DNA from 3 places in the Streptomyces sp. NPDC052225 genome. Region 1 is predicted to be linked to each of the others. Evidence: riboswitches for the same ligand, from Rfam matches in the RefSeq annotation. Region 1 holds a riboswitch; each other region holds the start of a gene.
The links. Region 1 has a riboswitch for cobalamin ahead of AB0L37_RS11310 (ABC transporter substrate-binding protein). Riboswitches for the same ligand answer to the same signal wherever they lie in the genome.
Positions count from the first base shown of each region.

Region 2: another riboswitch for cobalamin. It lies ahead of cobN (cobaltochelatase subunit CobN); the one in region 1 lies ahead of AB0L37_RS11310 (ABC transporter substrate-binding protein).
Region 3: another riboswitch for cobalamin. It lies ahead of AB0L37_RS23255 (HoxN/HupN/NixA family nickel/cobalt transporter); the one in region 1 lies ahead of AB0L37_RS11310 (ABC transporter substrate-binding protein).

Region 1 is NZ_JBFAVD010000006.1:50,001-54,135, reverse strand. Features, by position in the region: gene AB0L37_RS11315 (hypothetical protein) at 1-1,142, shown strand, start outside; cobalamin riboswitch at 1,180-1,376, shown strand; gene AB0L37_RS11310 (ABC transporter substrate-binding protein) at 1,441-2,475, shown strand; gene AB0L37_RS11305 (iron chelate uptake ABC transporter family permease subunit) at 2,472-3,488, shown strand; gene AB0L37_RS11300 (ABC transporter ATP-binding protein) at 3,485-4,135, shown strand, end outside.
Region 2 is NZ_JBFAVD010000001.1:190,675-194,809, reverse strand. Features, by position in the region: gene AB0L37_RS00950 (precorrin-8X methylmutase) at 1-102, opposite strand, end outside; gene AB0L37_RS00945 (cobalamin biosynthesis protein CobG) at 177-1,364, opposite strand; cobalamin riboswitch at 1,443-1,604, shown strand; gene cobN (cobaltochelatase subunit CobN) at 1,635-4,135, shown strand, end outside.
Region 3 is NZ_JBFAVD010000016.1:96,534-100,668, forward strand. Features, by position in the region: gene AB0L37_RS23245 (inorganic diphosphatase) at 1-99, shown strand, start outside; gene AB0L37_RS23250 (metalloregulator ArsR/SmtB family transcription factor) at 107-457, opposite strand; cobalamin riboswitch at 562-775, shown strand; gene AB0L37_RS23255 (HoxN/HupN/NixA family nickel/cobalt transporter) at 806-1,921, shown strand; gene AB0L37_RS23260 (CaiB/BaiF CoA-transferase family protein) at 2,000-3,190, shown strand; gene AB0L37_RS23265 (hypothetical protein) at 3,483-4,135, shown strand, end outside.

The DNA.
Region 1 (4,135 bases):
CCGCCGCGTGGCCGCCGAGCCTGGCCCGCCTGGTCGACGACGTGCAGGGCACCGCTGTCGGCCGGCTCACCACCACCGCGGTCGTCGCGGCCCTCGTGCCCGTCGCGATCGGGGTGCTGCTCGCCGCGGTGGGGATGCGGCTGGCAAGCGATCGGGAGCGGACGGTGTCGTCGCGGCGGGTGCCCGTGCTCGGGCTCGGCGCGGCCGCCCTGGCGGTGGCGGGGATGGTCGCGCTGCCGCCGCTGATCAGTCCGGACGGTCCGCGCGTGTGCCAGGGCAGCGCAGCCCTGTGCGACCGGCGCTACGACGAGGTGGCGTATCTGACGACCCACAACGCCATGTCGACGACGGTCGACCGGTTCATCGGGCCGCTCCAGGACCCGGGGATCACCGCGCAGCTGGACGACGGGGTGCGCGCCCTCCAGCTCGACACGTACCGGTGGGAGCGGCCGGAGGAGATCGCCGGGCGGCTCTCCGACTCGGACCTCACGCCCGCGCAGCAGGCCCTGGTCCGGTCGGCGGTCAACACGGTCAACCCGCCGCGCGACGGACTGTGGCTGTGCCATGCCGTGTGCCGGGCCGGGGCGGTGGCCCTGGTGCCCACGCTGCGCGCGATCGGCGACTGGATGCGGGCCCACCCGACCGACGTGGTCACGTTCATCGTGCAGGACGCGATCTCGGGTGAGGACACGGCGCAGGCGTTCGCCGAGGCGGGCGTGGACGACCTGGTGTTCACCCCCGACCCCGATCCCGCACGGCCCTGGCCGACGCTCGGCGAACTGATCGACGGCGGCCGCCGCCTCGTCGTCTTCGCCGAGCAGGCCGACGGTCCGGCGCCCTGGTACCGGAACTTCTACCGGTACGGCATGGAGACGCCGTTCGCCTTCCGCTCCCCCGGCGACATGACGTGCGTGCCGCACCGCGGCGGCGACGACAAGCGGCTCTTCCTGCTCAACCACTTCATCACGGACAACGGTGGCAGCCGCCTGGACGCCGGCACGGTCAACACCCGCCGCTTCGTGCTCGACCGGGCCCATCGCTGCGAGCGCGAGCGCGGCCGGCCGGTGAACTTCGTCGCCGTGGACTACGCGACGATCGGTGACGCGCGCGGTGCGGTGGCGGCGCTCAACTCGGAGCGCTGACCGGATGACCCCGGCCCCGTCCGAGACGTCCGCCCTGTGATAATTTCGCCGAGCCAGTCGTACCTTTGTGCGTTCAACGACGCACACGGGTCAGGGAATCCGGTGGGAATCCGGAACTGACGCGCAGCGGTGAGGGTGACGGGCGGAGCAACTGCCACTGGGCCATCGGCCCGGGAAGGCGCTTCGCGCGGACGACCCCGAGTCCGAAGACCTGCTGGCAGCCTCCGGCGGCGACCCGCGGGCGGGGGTGCACCGTAGGCCGGCTCCGCGTATGAGCCCTGGACGCTGAGGACTTCCCGTGCCCTTCGCACGTCACCTTCCCTTCACCGCCGCGCTGTTGGCGGCTTCCCTGCTGGCGCTCACCGGATGTGCGGACACCGGGAGTGCCGCCGGCGCGCCGGACGGCGGGGCGCGCGCCGTGACCCTCGACAACTGCGGCACGAAGGTGCGCGTGCCGCACGCGCCGCGCCGGGCCGTCGCCCTCGACCAGGGGTCGGCGGAGATCATGCTGTCGCTCGGGCTCGCGGACCGGATGGTGGGCACGGCCACCTGGACCGACCCGGTCCTCAAGGGCCTGGAGAAGGCGAACGCGAAGGTGCCGCGCCTCGCCGACCGCTACCCGTCCTTCGAGAAGGTCCTGGACTCCGAACCGGACTTCGCCGCGGCCTCCTTCACGTACACCCTCGGCAAGGGCGGCGTCGCGCCGCGCGAGCAGTTCGAGGAGCTGGGCGTGCCCACGTACCTCTCCCCCACCGACTGCGCGGGCAAGGACAACAGCGGGGACGGCGACGGGGTGCGCACGTCGGCGCTCGGTATGGACACCGTCTACGGCGAGATACGGGACCTGGCGCGGATTTTCGACGTTCAGGCGCGCGGCGAGAAGCTGGTCGCCGAGCTGAAGTCCCGTGTCCGCAAGGCCACTTCGGGCCTCGACGCGCCCGACGTGAGCCTCCTGTACTGGTTCGCCAACTCCGACTCGCCCTATATGGCGGGGTGTTGCGGAGCGCCCGGCATCATCACGAAGGAGATCGGCGCGCGGAACGTGTTCGACGACACGCGTGAGGAATGGCCGCAGATCAACTGGGAGACGGTGGCCGACCGCGACCCCGACGTCCTCGTCATCGGCGATCTGACCCGCCGCTCGCAGTCCGCCGAGTCGGCCGCGCAGAAGATCAGGTTCCTGGAGTCCGACCCGGTGACCAAGAACATGACGGCGGTGCGCGAGAAGCGGTACGTGCTGCTGAGCGGGCAGGCGATGAATCCGACGATCAGGACCGTGGACGGCGTGGAGAAGGTGGCGGCCGCGCTGCGCACGTACGGCCTCACCAAGTGAGCGTCCTGCGGCCGGGCCTGTACGGGGCCGCGGGCCTCGCGGCGCTGTGCGCGTCCGTCGCCGTGGCCATCACCATCGGGCCCGCGCACATCGGCGTCGCCGACGTGTGGGCGGCGGTCGGGGCCAGGCTCGGCTGGGGCACGTCGGACCTGTCGCCGATCCGGGACGGCATCGTGTGGAACCTGCGGCTGCCGCGCACGCTGCTCGCGGCGGTGTGCGGTGCGGGCCTCGCGGTGTGCGGCACGGTGCTTCAGGCGTTGCTGCGCAATCCGCTCGCCGACCCGTTCGTGCTCGGGGTGTCGTCGGGGGCGTCGACCGGCGCCGTGCTCGTCGTGGTGCTCGGCGTCGGCGGGGGCGCCCTGTCCGTGTCCGGCGGCGCGTTCGCGGGCGCGGTCTGCTCGTTCGCGCTGGTCCTGCTGCTCAGCCACAGTCTCGGCGGCAGCACGGACCGGGTGGTGCTGTGCGGGGTGGCCGCCATGCAGTTGTTCTCCGCGCTGACGTCGTTCGTGGTCCTGACGGCGGCCGACGCGGAGACCACGCGCGGTGTGCTGTTCTGGCTCCTCGGCTCGCTCGGCGGCGTGGGCTGGACGGAGGTGTGGCTGTGCCTCGCGGTCCTCGTCGTCGCCCTCACCGTCTGTCTCGGGTACGGGCGCACCCTCGACGCGTTCGCGTTCGGGTCCGAGGCGGCGGCCGCGCTCGGCGTCCACGTGGCCCGCACCCGGCTCGCCCTGCTGTGTGTGACGGCCCTGTTGACGGCGGCGCTGGTGAGCGCGGCGGGCGCGATCGGCTTCGTCGGTCTGGTGCTGCCGCACGCGGCGCGTGCCCTGGTGGGCCCCGGGCACACCCGGCTGCTGCCGGTGACGGCGCTCGCCGGAGCGGTGTTCCTGGTGTGGGTGGACACGCTGGCCCGTACGGTCCTCGAACCGCAGGAGGTTCCGGTGGGGGTGGTGACGTCGCTGATCGGCGTGCCCGCGTTCGTGCTCGTGCTCTACCGCGGCCGGAGCGTGCGGTGAACCCGGGGCTGCGCGCCGAGCGCGTCTCCTGGTCGCCCGGCGGTGCGCTCGTCCTCGACGGGGTGAGCCTCGCCCCGCGCCCCGGCACCGTCACGGGACTGCTCGGCCCGAACGGTTCGGGCAAGTCGACGCTGCTGCGACTGCTCGCCGGGGTGCTCGCCCCGGCCGGCGGTGTCGTCACGCTCGACGGCGACCCGCTCGCCTCGGTCAGCCGCAGAACGGCCGCGCGACGCATCGCCATGGTGGAGCAACAGGCCGACACGCAGGTCGAGTTGACGGTCGCCGACGTCGTGCGGCTCGGCCGGGTCCCGCACCGCCGCGCCTGGTCGCCCGCCTCCGCGGCGGACGAGGCGGCGGTCCGCTCCGCCCTGGAGCGCAGCGGACTCGCCGACCGGGCGCACCGTCTGTGGCACACGCTGTCGGGCGGTGAGCGCCAGCGCGTGCAGATCGCCCGTGCCCTGGCGCAGGAGCCGCGCGAGCTGCTCCTCGACGAGCCGACCAACCACCTGGACATCCAGCACCAGTTGGACCTGATGGACCTGATCGGCGGCCTCGACCTGACCTGCGTCGTCGCCCTGCACGATCTGAACCTGGCCGCCGCGTACTGCGACCAGGTCGTCGTGCTGCGCGGCGGCCGGGTGGTGGCG
Region 2 (4,135 bases), on a different contig from region 1:
GACGTCGGCGGGCAGAGCGGCGAGGCCGTCCGCCGCCTCGGCGCGGATGGTGGCAAAGGACTCGCGGTAGATCGCCGCGCCGTCCTTCTCGTATTCATACACGGGGATCGGCTCTCTCAAGGGATGACGAGGGTTGGCGGGGGGTTCGGTATGGCTCAACGGCTCAGGTGTGCACGTCAGTCGGTGGTGCCCGGCGGCGTCACGTCGTACGTTCCGTCCTCCCGCGCCACCACGTCGGTGTGCGGGCCTTTCGGGCGGCCGCAGCGGCGTTCGCAGCCCGACCAGTGCCAGGGGTGTCCGGCCGCCGCGAGGTCGCCGGAGCGGACGGTTTCGGCGGCGTCGGCGCGTACGTCCGTACGGGACTTCGCGCACCCCGGGCTGCCGACGCAGGCGCTCACCCGCGTCCACGGGGAGCCGGGTTCGGTGACGAGGTCCGCGTTCTCGGGGCGGTGCGCGCCGGGCAGGACGACGCCGCGCCACGGGGTGAGGCGGATCTCCGGGCCGGCCGCGTCGAGCAGGGCCGTCCACGCGTCGGCGGTGACCGCGCCGAAGGGGACGAGGACGGACCGGGCGCGCACGGTGCCGCGGGCATCGGTGACGGTGCCGAGCGGGGTGGGGCCGGCGGTGGTGCGTTCGCGGACGGGTTCGGGGGCGGTGCCGAGGCGCTCGCCCACCCGGCGCGTCAACTCGCCCGCGCGCAAGGCGAGTTCGGCCACGCGCCAGCCCCGGCCGGTGTCGTCCTTCGCCGCCGCGACGAACTCCTCCGCCGCGCAGACCGCGGCCCGCGCGGCCTCCTCGTACGCGATCCGCAGTTCGTACGGTTCGGCGCCGAGCCGCAGGACGGCCGAGCCGTCGGGTTCGCCGCGCAGCAGGACGTCGGCGCCGAGGGGTGCGACATCGCCCCGGCCGTCGTCGAGCGCGAAGAGGAACTTGCCGCTGAGGGCCGGCGTGCGCGTGCTCGCGCAGAGCAGGTCGTCGAGGCCGAGGAGCCAGTCGCGTACGTCGACGAAGCCCTGGTCGTCGAGGCCGGACAGCGGCGACGCGAGGATGTTGCGGACGCGTTCGTGCGCGGCCGAGGGGAGGAGTCCCGCCTCCTGGAGCGCGGTCGCGAACTCGCCGCCGCACGCGGGGTCGAGGCCGCGGACCTCCACGTTCCCGCGCGACGTGATCCGCACCACGCCGTCCCCGAACCGCCGGGCCGCGTCCCCGAGGGCCCGCGCCCGCCCCACCGGAAGCACCCCGCCGGGAACCCGGATCCGGGCAAGCCCCCCGTCGTCGGCGGCGTGCAGCCGCAGCGCACCGGGGCAGGCGTCGCCGGAGGCGGCCGGACCTGGGGATTGGGTGGATATGGGGGCGGGGGACATGCCGGGGAGCATACCCATGGGCACCACCGCGGCCTCCGTGACGGAGGCCACCATCACGTACCGCCCCGCGGACCGGCCCCGTACGATGACCGTGACGGTCCGAGCCCGGGCCGTCACATCGCCAGCGACGGCGACAGGGGAGGAAGCCGGTGCGAATCCGGCGCGGTCCCGCCACTGTGAACTCCGTGGACGCCACCACGGGGTGAGTCAGGAACTCCTGCCGTCCAGACCACCCGGGGCGCGGACACCCCGAGGAAGGCCAGACGACGCATGCCCGAGCAGCCCCAGCAGTCGCAGCCCACGCCCCACGGTGAGCTCCTGCTCCTGTCGACCTCCGACACCGACCTGCTGAGCGCCCGCGCCGCGAACGCCGCGGGCGCCCCGGTCGGTTACCGCTTCGCGAACCCCTCCCGGATCGACGTCGACACCGAACTGCCCGCGCTGCTCGACGGCGTCGCCCTCGTCGTCGTACGCCTCCTCGGTGGCGTCCGCGCCTGGCAGGACGGCATCGACCGGCTCACCGCCGCGGGCGTCCCGCTCGTCGTCCTCACCGGTGAACAGGCCCCGGACGCCCAGCTCATGGCGACGTCGACCGTGCCCATCGGCATCGCCGCCGAAGCGCACGCCTACCTCGCGCACGGCGGCCCCGCCAACCTCGACCAGCTCGCCCGCTTCCTCTCCGACACCGTGCTGCTCACCGGCCACGGCTTCGAACCGCCGGAGCCCGCGCCGACCTGGGGCGCCCTGGAGCGCCCGGCCGCTGCGGAGCACCACGGCCCGACCGTCGCCGTGCTCTACTACCGCGCCCACCACATGAGCGGCAACACCGCCTTCGTGCACACCCTGTGCGACGAGATCGAGCGCGCGGGGGCCCGTCCGCTTCCGCTGTACGTGGCCTCGCTGCGGCCGCCCGAGCCCGAGCTGATCGACGCGCTGCGGCCCGTCGACGCCATCGTGACCACCGTCCTCGCGGCCGGCGGCACGCGCCCCGCCGAGGCCTCGGCCGGCGGTGACGACGAGTCGTGGGACGCCGGCGCGCTCACCCAGCTCGACGTGCCGATCCTCCAGGCCCTGTGCCTGACCTCCTCGCGGGCCGACTGGGAGGAGAACGACGAGGGCGTGTCGCCGCTGGACGCCGCGAGCCAGATCGCGGTGCCCGAGTTCGACGGACGGCTCATCACCGTCCCGTTCTCCTTCAAGGAGATCGACGAGGACGGCCTTCCCGCGTACGCCGCCGACCCCGAGCGCGCCGCCCGCGTGGCCGGAATCGCCGTACGCCACGCGCGACTTCGGCACATTCCGGCCGCCGGGAAGAAGCTCGCGCTCGTGCTGTCCGCGTACCCGACGAAGCACTCCCGGATCGGCAACGCGGTCGGGCTCGACACCCCCGCGTCCGCCGTCAGGCTGATCGACCGGCTCATCGAGGAGGGGTACGACTTCGGCGCGCGGGCCGAGATCCCGGGCCTTGTCTCCGGTGACGGCGACGAGCTGATCCGCGCCCTCATCGAGGCCGGCGGCCACGACCAGGAGTGGCTGACGGAGGAGCAGCTCGCCAAGAATCCCGTGCGGATTCCGGCCGCCGACTACCGGCGCTGGTTCGCGACCCTGCCCCAGGAGCTGCGCGAGAGCGTCGAGCGGCACTGGGGGCCGCCGCCCGGCGAGATGTTCGTCGACCGGTCCCGCAACCCGGAGGGCGACATCGTGCTCGCCGCCCTGCGCCGCGGCAACCTCCTCATCCTCATCCAGCCGCCGCGCGGTTTCGGCGAGAACCCGATCGCGATCTACCACGACCCCGATCTCCCGCCGTCCCACCACTACTTGGCGGCCTACCGCTGGATCGCGGCGTCCGCCGACGACGGTGGATTCGGCGCCGACGCGATGATCCACCTCGGCAAGCACGGCAACCTGGAGTGGCTGCCGGGCAAGAACGCCGGGCTGTCGGCCGCCTGCGCGCCGGATGCCGCTCTGGGCGACCTGCCGCTGATCTACCCCTTCCTGGTCAACGACCCCGGCGAGGGCACCCAGGCCAAGCGGCGCGTGCACGCCACGCTCATCGACCACCTCGTGCCGCCGATGGCGCGCGCGGAGTCGTACGGGGACATCGCCCGGCTTGAGCAACTTCTTGATGAGTACGCGCAGATCGCGTCCATGGACCCGGCGAAGCTGCCCGCCATCCGCGCGCAGATCTGGACGCTCATCCAGGCCGCCAAGCTCGACCACGACCTGGGGCTCGACGACCGGCCGGACGACGACGGGTTCGACGACTTCCTGCTGCACGTCGACGGGTGGCTGTGCGAGGTCAAGGACGCGCAGATCCGGGACGGGCTGCACGTTCTCGGGCAGGCGCCCGCTGGTGGCGACCGGGTCAATCTCGTACTGGCGATTTTGCGGGCCCGGCAGATCTGGGGCGGGAATCAGGCGTTGCCCGGGTTGCGGGAGGCGCTGGGGTTGGACGAGTCCGCGGCGACCCGTACGGATGCGGACGCGGCGGAGTCGGCCGCGCGGGCGCTCGTCGAGGCGATGGAGGCCGTTGACTGGGCGCCGGACGCGGTGCGGGGGGTCGTGAGCTCCACGTTGCGGGGCTCTGCCCCGGACCCCGCTCCTCAATCTCTCCCAGACTTCGTCCGGGAGGTGTCCCCTGAGGGGCTTGATTCGGTCGCCGCCATTCTTGAGTTCGCCGCTCGGGAAGTCGTGCCCCGGCTCGATGGGACCAGTGCCGAACTCACCAATGCCGTAAGGGCGTTGGAAGGGCGCTTCGTGCCTGCCGGGCC
Region 3 (4,135 bases), on a different contig from region 1:
AAGGACCTGGAGCCCGGCAAGTCGGTGGACGGCTCTCACTGGGAGGGCCGCGAGAAGGCGTACGAGGAGATCAGGCGGGCGCGCGGGCGCCGGTCCTGAGCGCCGGTCACGTCCCCACGGCGTCGACCAGTTCCCCGATCTCCGCGTCCACGAGCCGGTAGCGCACCACACGCCCCGTCTTCTCCCCCGCCACGACCCCGGCCGCCCGCAGCAGCCGCAGCGCCTGCGAGACGGCCGCGCCGTTCATCCCGGAGGCCACCGCCAGGTCGGACACGGCCAGCGGACCGACCCGGCGCAGCGCGAGCAGCAGGGCGAGCCGGTGCGGGTCGGCGAGCAGCGAGAAGCGCTCCGCCCACTCGCGTACCCGCGCCACGTCCCCGATGGCCTCGACGGCGTCGCAGACCCGGTGCCCGTCGATGGTGCGGTGATCGGCCCGCTCGGCCGGAACGAGATGCATGGCCGGATTCTCTCAACACCCGTACCGCCCACCGCCACCCGGGCCGCGATGTGATCTTGCATACCTGCACAGGTGTGCAGCTATGCAGCCACGTGCCGGCCCCCCTAAGGTGAACGGGCCGTGGTGCTCGGGAAGACCGGTGACAACCCCTCAGGGGCCAAGTCCGGAGCGGCCCTCGCCACTGTGATCGGGTTCCGGACCGCAGGTCCGGAGCGCACCGTGCCAGTACGCCACTGGTGGCCGCAAGGCCGCTGGGAAGGCAGGCGCGGCGGCGCACGCCCGTAAGCCAGGAGACCGGCCACGGCATCTCACGAAGTGATCCACGAGGTGCTGGAGCGTGATCGACGTATGACCCTGCCCGCGAACTCCCCTGCGCGGCCCACCGAACCGACCACAGCCTTCCGCTGGCGGCGCGAGGACACCCTGCGCACCGCGGGGCTGATGGCGGTGATCCTGGCCCTGCACGTCGTCGCGTTCGGCGTGCTGTTCCTGCTGGTCGTCCCGAACCACTACGAAGTCGACAACAAGGCCTTCGGCATCGGCCTGGGCATCACCGCCTACACCCTCGGCATGCGGCACGCCTTCGACGCCGACCACATCGCCGCGATCGACAACACCACCCGCAAGCTGATGGCCGACGGAAAGCGTCCGGTCTCGGTCGGCTTCTGGTTCGCGCTCGGCCACTCCAGTGTGGTCGTCGTGCTGGCCGCGCTGATCGCCGGCGGCACCGCGCTCGCCGGGACGCTGATGAACGACGGTTCGCGCACGCACCAGGTGCTCGGCGTCGTCGGCACGACGTTCTCCGGCTCGTTCCTGTATCTCATCGCCGCCCTCAACCTCGTCGCCCTGCTGGGCATCCTCAAGGTGTTCCGGGCGATGCGCGAAGGCTCGTACAACGAGGTGGAGCTCGAACAGCACCTGGATTCCCGGGGGTTCATGAACCGCGTCCTCGGCCGCTTCACCAAGTCGATCACCCGGCCGGGCCAGATGTTCCCGCTGGGCTTCCTGTTCGGCCTCGGCTTCGACACGGCGACCGAGGTGACGCTGATGGTGATGGCTGGCAGCGGCGCCGCGGCCGGGCTGCCCTGGTACGCGATCCTGTGCCTGCCGCTGCTCTTCGCCGCGGGCATGAGCCTGTTCGACACGCTCGACGGCACGTTCATGAACTTCGCGTACCAGTGGGCGTTCTCCAACCCGGTGCGCAAGGTGTTCTACAACCTCACCATCACCGGTCTGTCGATCGCGGTCGCGTTCTTCATCGGCACGATCGAACTCGTCGGCGTGCTCCACGACAAGCTCGACCTGTCGGACGCGGTGACGAGCTGGATCGCCGGGCTCGATCTCGACAACGTCGGCTACGTCATCGTCGGCCTGTTCGTCGTGGTGTGGGCGGCGGCGATCGGCTACTGGCGTCTGGCCAAGGTCGAACAGCGCTGGTCCGCGCGGGTGGCCGACGGCGCGTAGCGGCAGCCGCCGGGTGGTGGCGTGAGCGCGTCGCATAGCGTGCACGTCACCACGCCGTCCCCGCATGGAGGATCGTCAATGAGCGCCGCCCGCCTGCCACTTGAGGGCATCACCGTCGTCAGCCTGGAGCAGGCGGTCGCCGCGCCGTTCGCCACCCGCCAGCTCGCCGACCTCGGGGCCCGGGTCATCAAGGTGGAGCGGCCGGGCACCGGTGACTTCGCGCGCGGCTACGACGAGACGGTGCACGGGCAGTCCAGCCACTTCGTGTGGCTGAACCGCTCCAAGGAGTCGGTGACCCTCGACGTCAAGACGCCCGGCGGGCGCGAGGTCCTCGCGCGGCTGCTCACGGACGCCGACGTGTTCGTGCAGAACCTGGCCCCGGGCGCGGCGGCCCGACTCGGCTTGTCCGCCGCGGAGTTGGCGCGCGCACACCCGTCGCTCATCGTCTGCGACATCTCCGGCTACGGCGCCGACGGGCCCTGGGCCGACCGCAAGGCCTACGACCTGCTGGTGCAGTGCGAGACGGGCGTCGTGTCCGTGACCGGCACACCCGAGGCCCCGGCCAAGGTGGGCATCGCGATCGCCGACATCGCGGCCGGCATGTACGCCTTCACCGGCATCCTCACGGCGCTCTACGAACGGCGGGCGACCGGCACCGCACGCGCCGTGGAGGTGTCGCTCTTCGAGGCGCTCGCGGAGTGGATGGGCTATCCGGCGTACTACACGGCCCACTCGGGCAGCCAGCCGCAGCGGGTCGGCGCCGCGCACGCGACGATCGCCCCGTACGGGCCCTATGACGCGGCGGACGGGAAGACCGTGCTCCTGGCGATCCAGAACGAGCGCGAATGGGCGTCGTTCTGCGCGGAGTTCCTCGACGACGCCTCGCTCGCGACGGACCCGCGCTTCCACCGCAACTCGGCGCGCGTCGCCCGTCGCGCGGAACTGGACGCGATCGTCGCCGCCCGGTTCGCGGAGCTCGACGCGGCCGAGGCGGTCGCCCTCCTGGAGCGCGCGAAGGTCGCCAACGCCCGCCTCAACACGGTCACCGACTTCCTCGCCCACCCGGTCCTCGCGGGCCGCGACCGCTGGCGCGACGTGGCCACGCCGGGCGGCCCGATCCGCGCGCTGCTGCCCCCGGCGGTCCTCGCGGGCGTGGAGCCCCGGATGGATGCGGTGCCCGGGGTGGGCGAGCACACGGAGTCCGTCCTGAAGGAGCTGGGGTACGAGCACTCGGCCATCACTCAGCTGCGCGAGGCGGGCGCCGTGTAGCTCCGCCCACGGCGAACAAGGGACGTTCGGCCCCCCGTCAGGGCCCCTTGGCCCCGCCCGCACGCCGTCCTTCCGCTGCCATCCTGCTGCGCAGAGCCTCCCGTGCCCTCGCCCTCCCGCCGGCGCATGGTCGAGGCAGTCGGGCCCGTCGGTCGTCGGAGGGGGAGCCTCGAACGACGGGCCCGACCACGGGGTCGGGCCGCGACGCGACAACTCGCGCGCAAAACACCTCAATCGGAGCGATAAAGTATCGCGTCAACCCTCACGCGCCCGATCACCCAGGAGTACCTACGTGACCGTAGCCATCGACTCGTCCGAGGCAGCCGTCCCGTCCGACGAGCACACCGGGGACGCGCCCGTCGCGGAGACCGCGCCCGCGAGCGACGTACCGGAGGCGCGCCACTCCGAGACGGACGAGAACTTCTGGCAGCCCCCCACCGAGGTCACCATCGAGGCTTCCTCGGACGCGGACGACGAATACGCGGACGACGAATACGACGCCGACGCCGACGCCACCGGTGACGTGCCGGAGGCCATCGCCCTCGACGCCCACGAGTTCGGCGTCTACGCCCGCACCGGCGGCTGGACCTTCGCCCTGAAGGTGGCGCGCAGCGTGCGCCCCGGCGGGCAGAGCGCGGGCGAGACGCCCAAGGTGTCGGCGCGCCGGTTCGCCGCCCTCGCCGGCTGCTCGGCCGACCGCGTCATGCGCTTCTACAAGGCGTGGGACAAGGCGGCCGACGACGGCCTCGTCCCCCAGTTCGAGGCGCTCGCGCCCGGCGACGACATCGAGCTGCCGGACGCCGACGTCTGGCTGTCGTACTACGTCTCCCGCTCCAGCGCCACGTCGGTGCGCGGCCGGGCGATCACCGAGGCCGCCGAGGCGGAGGGCATCCGTCCGACCAAGGCCCTGGAGGTCGCCGAGAACCCCACGGCGCTGCGGGCCGC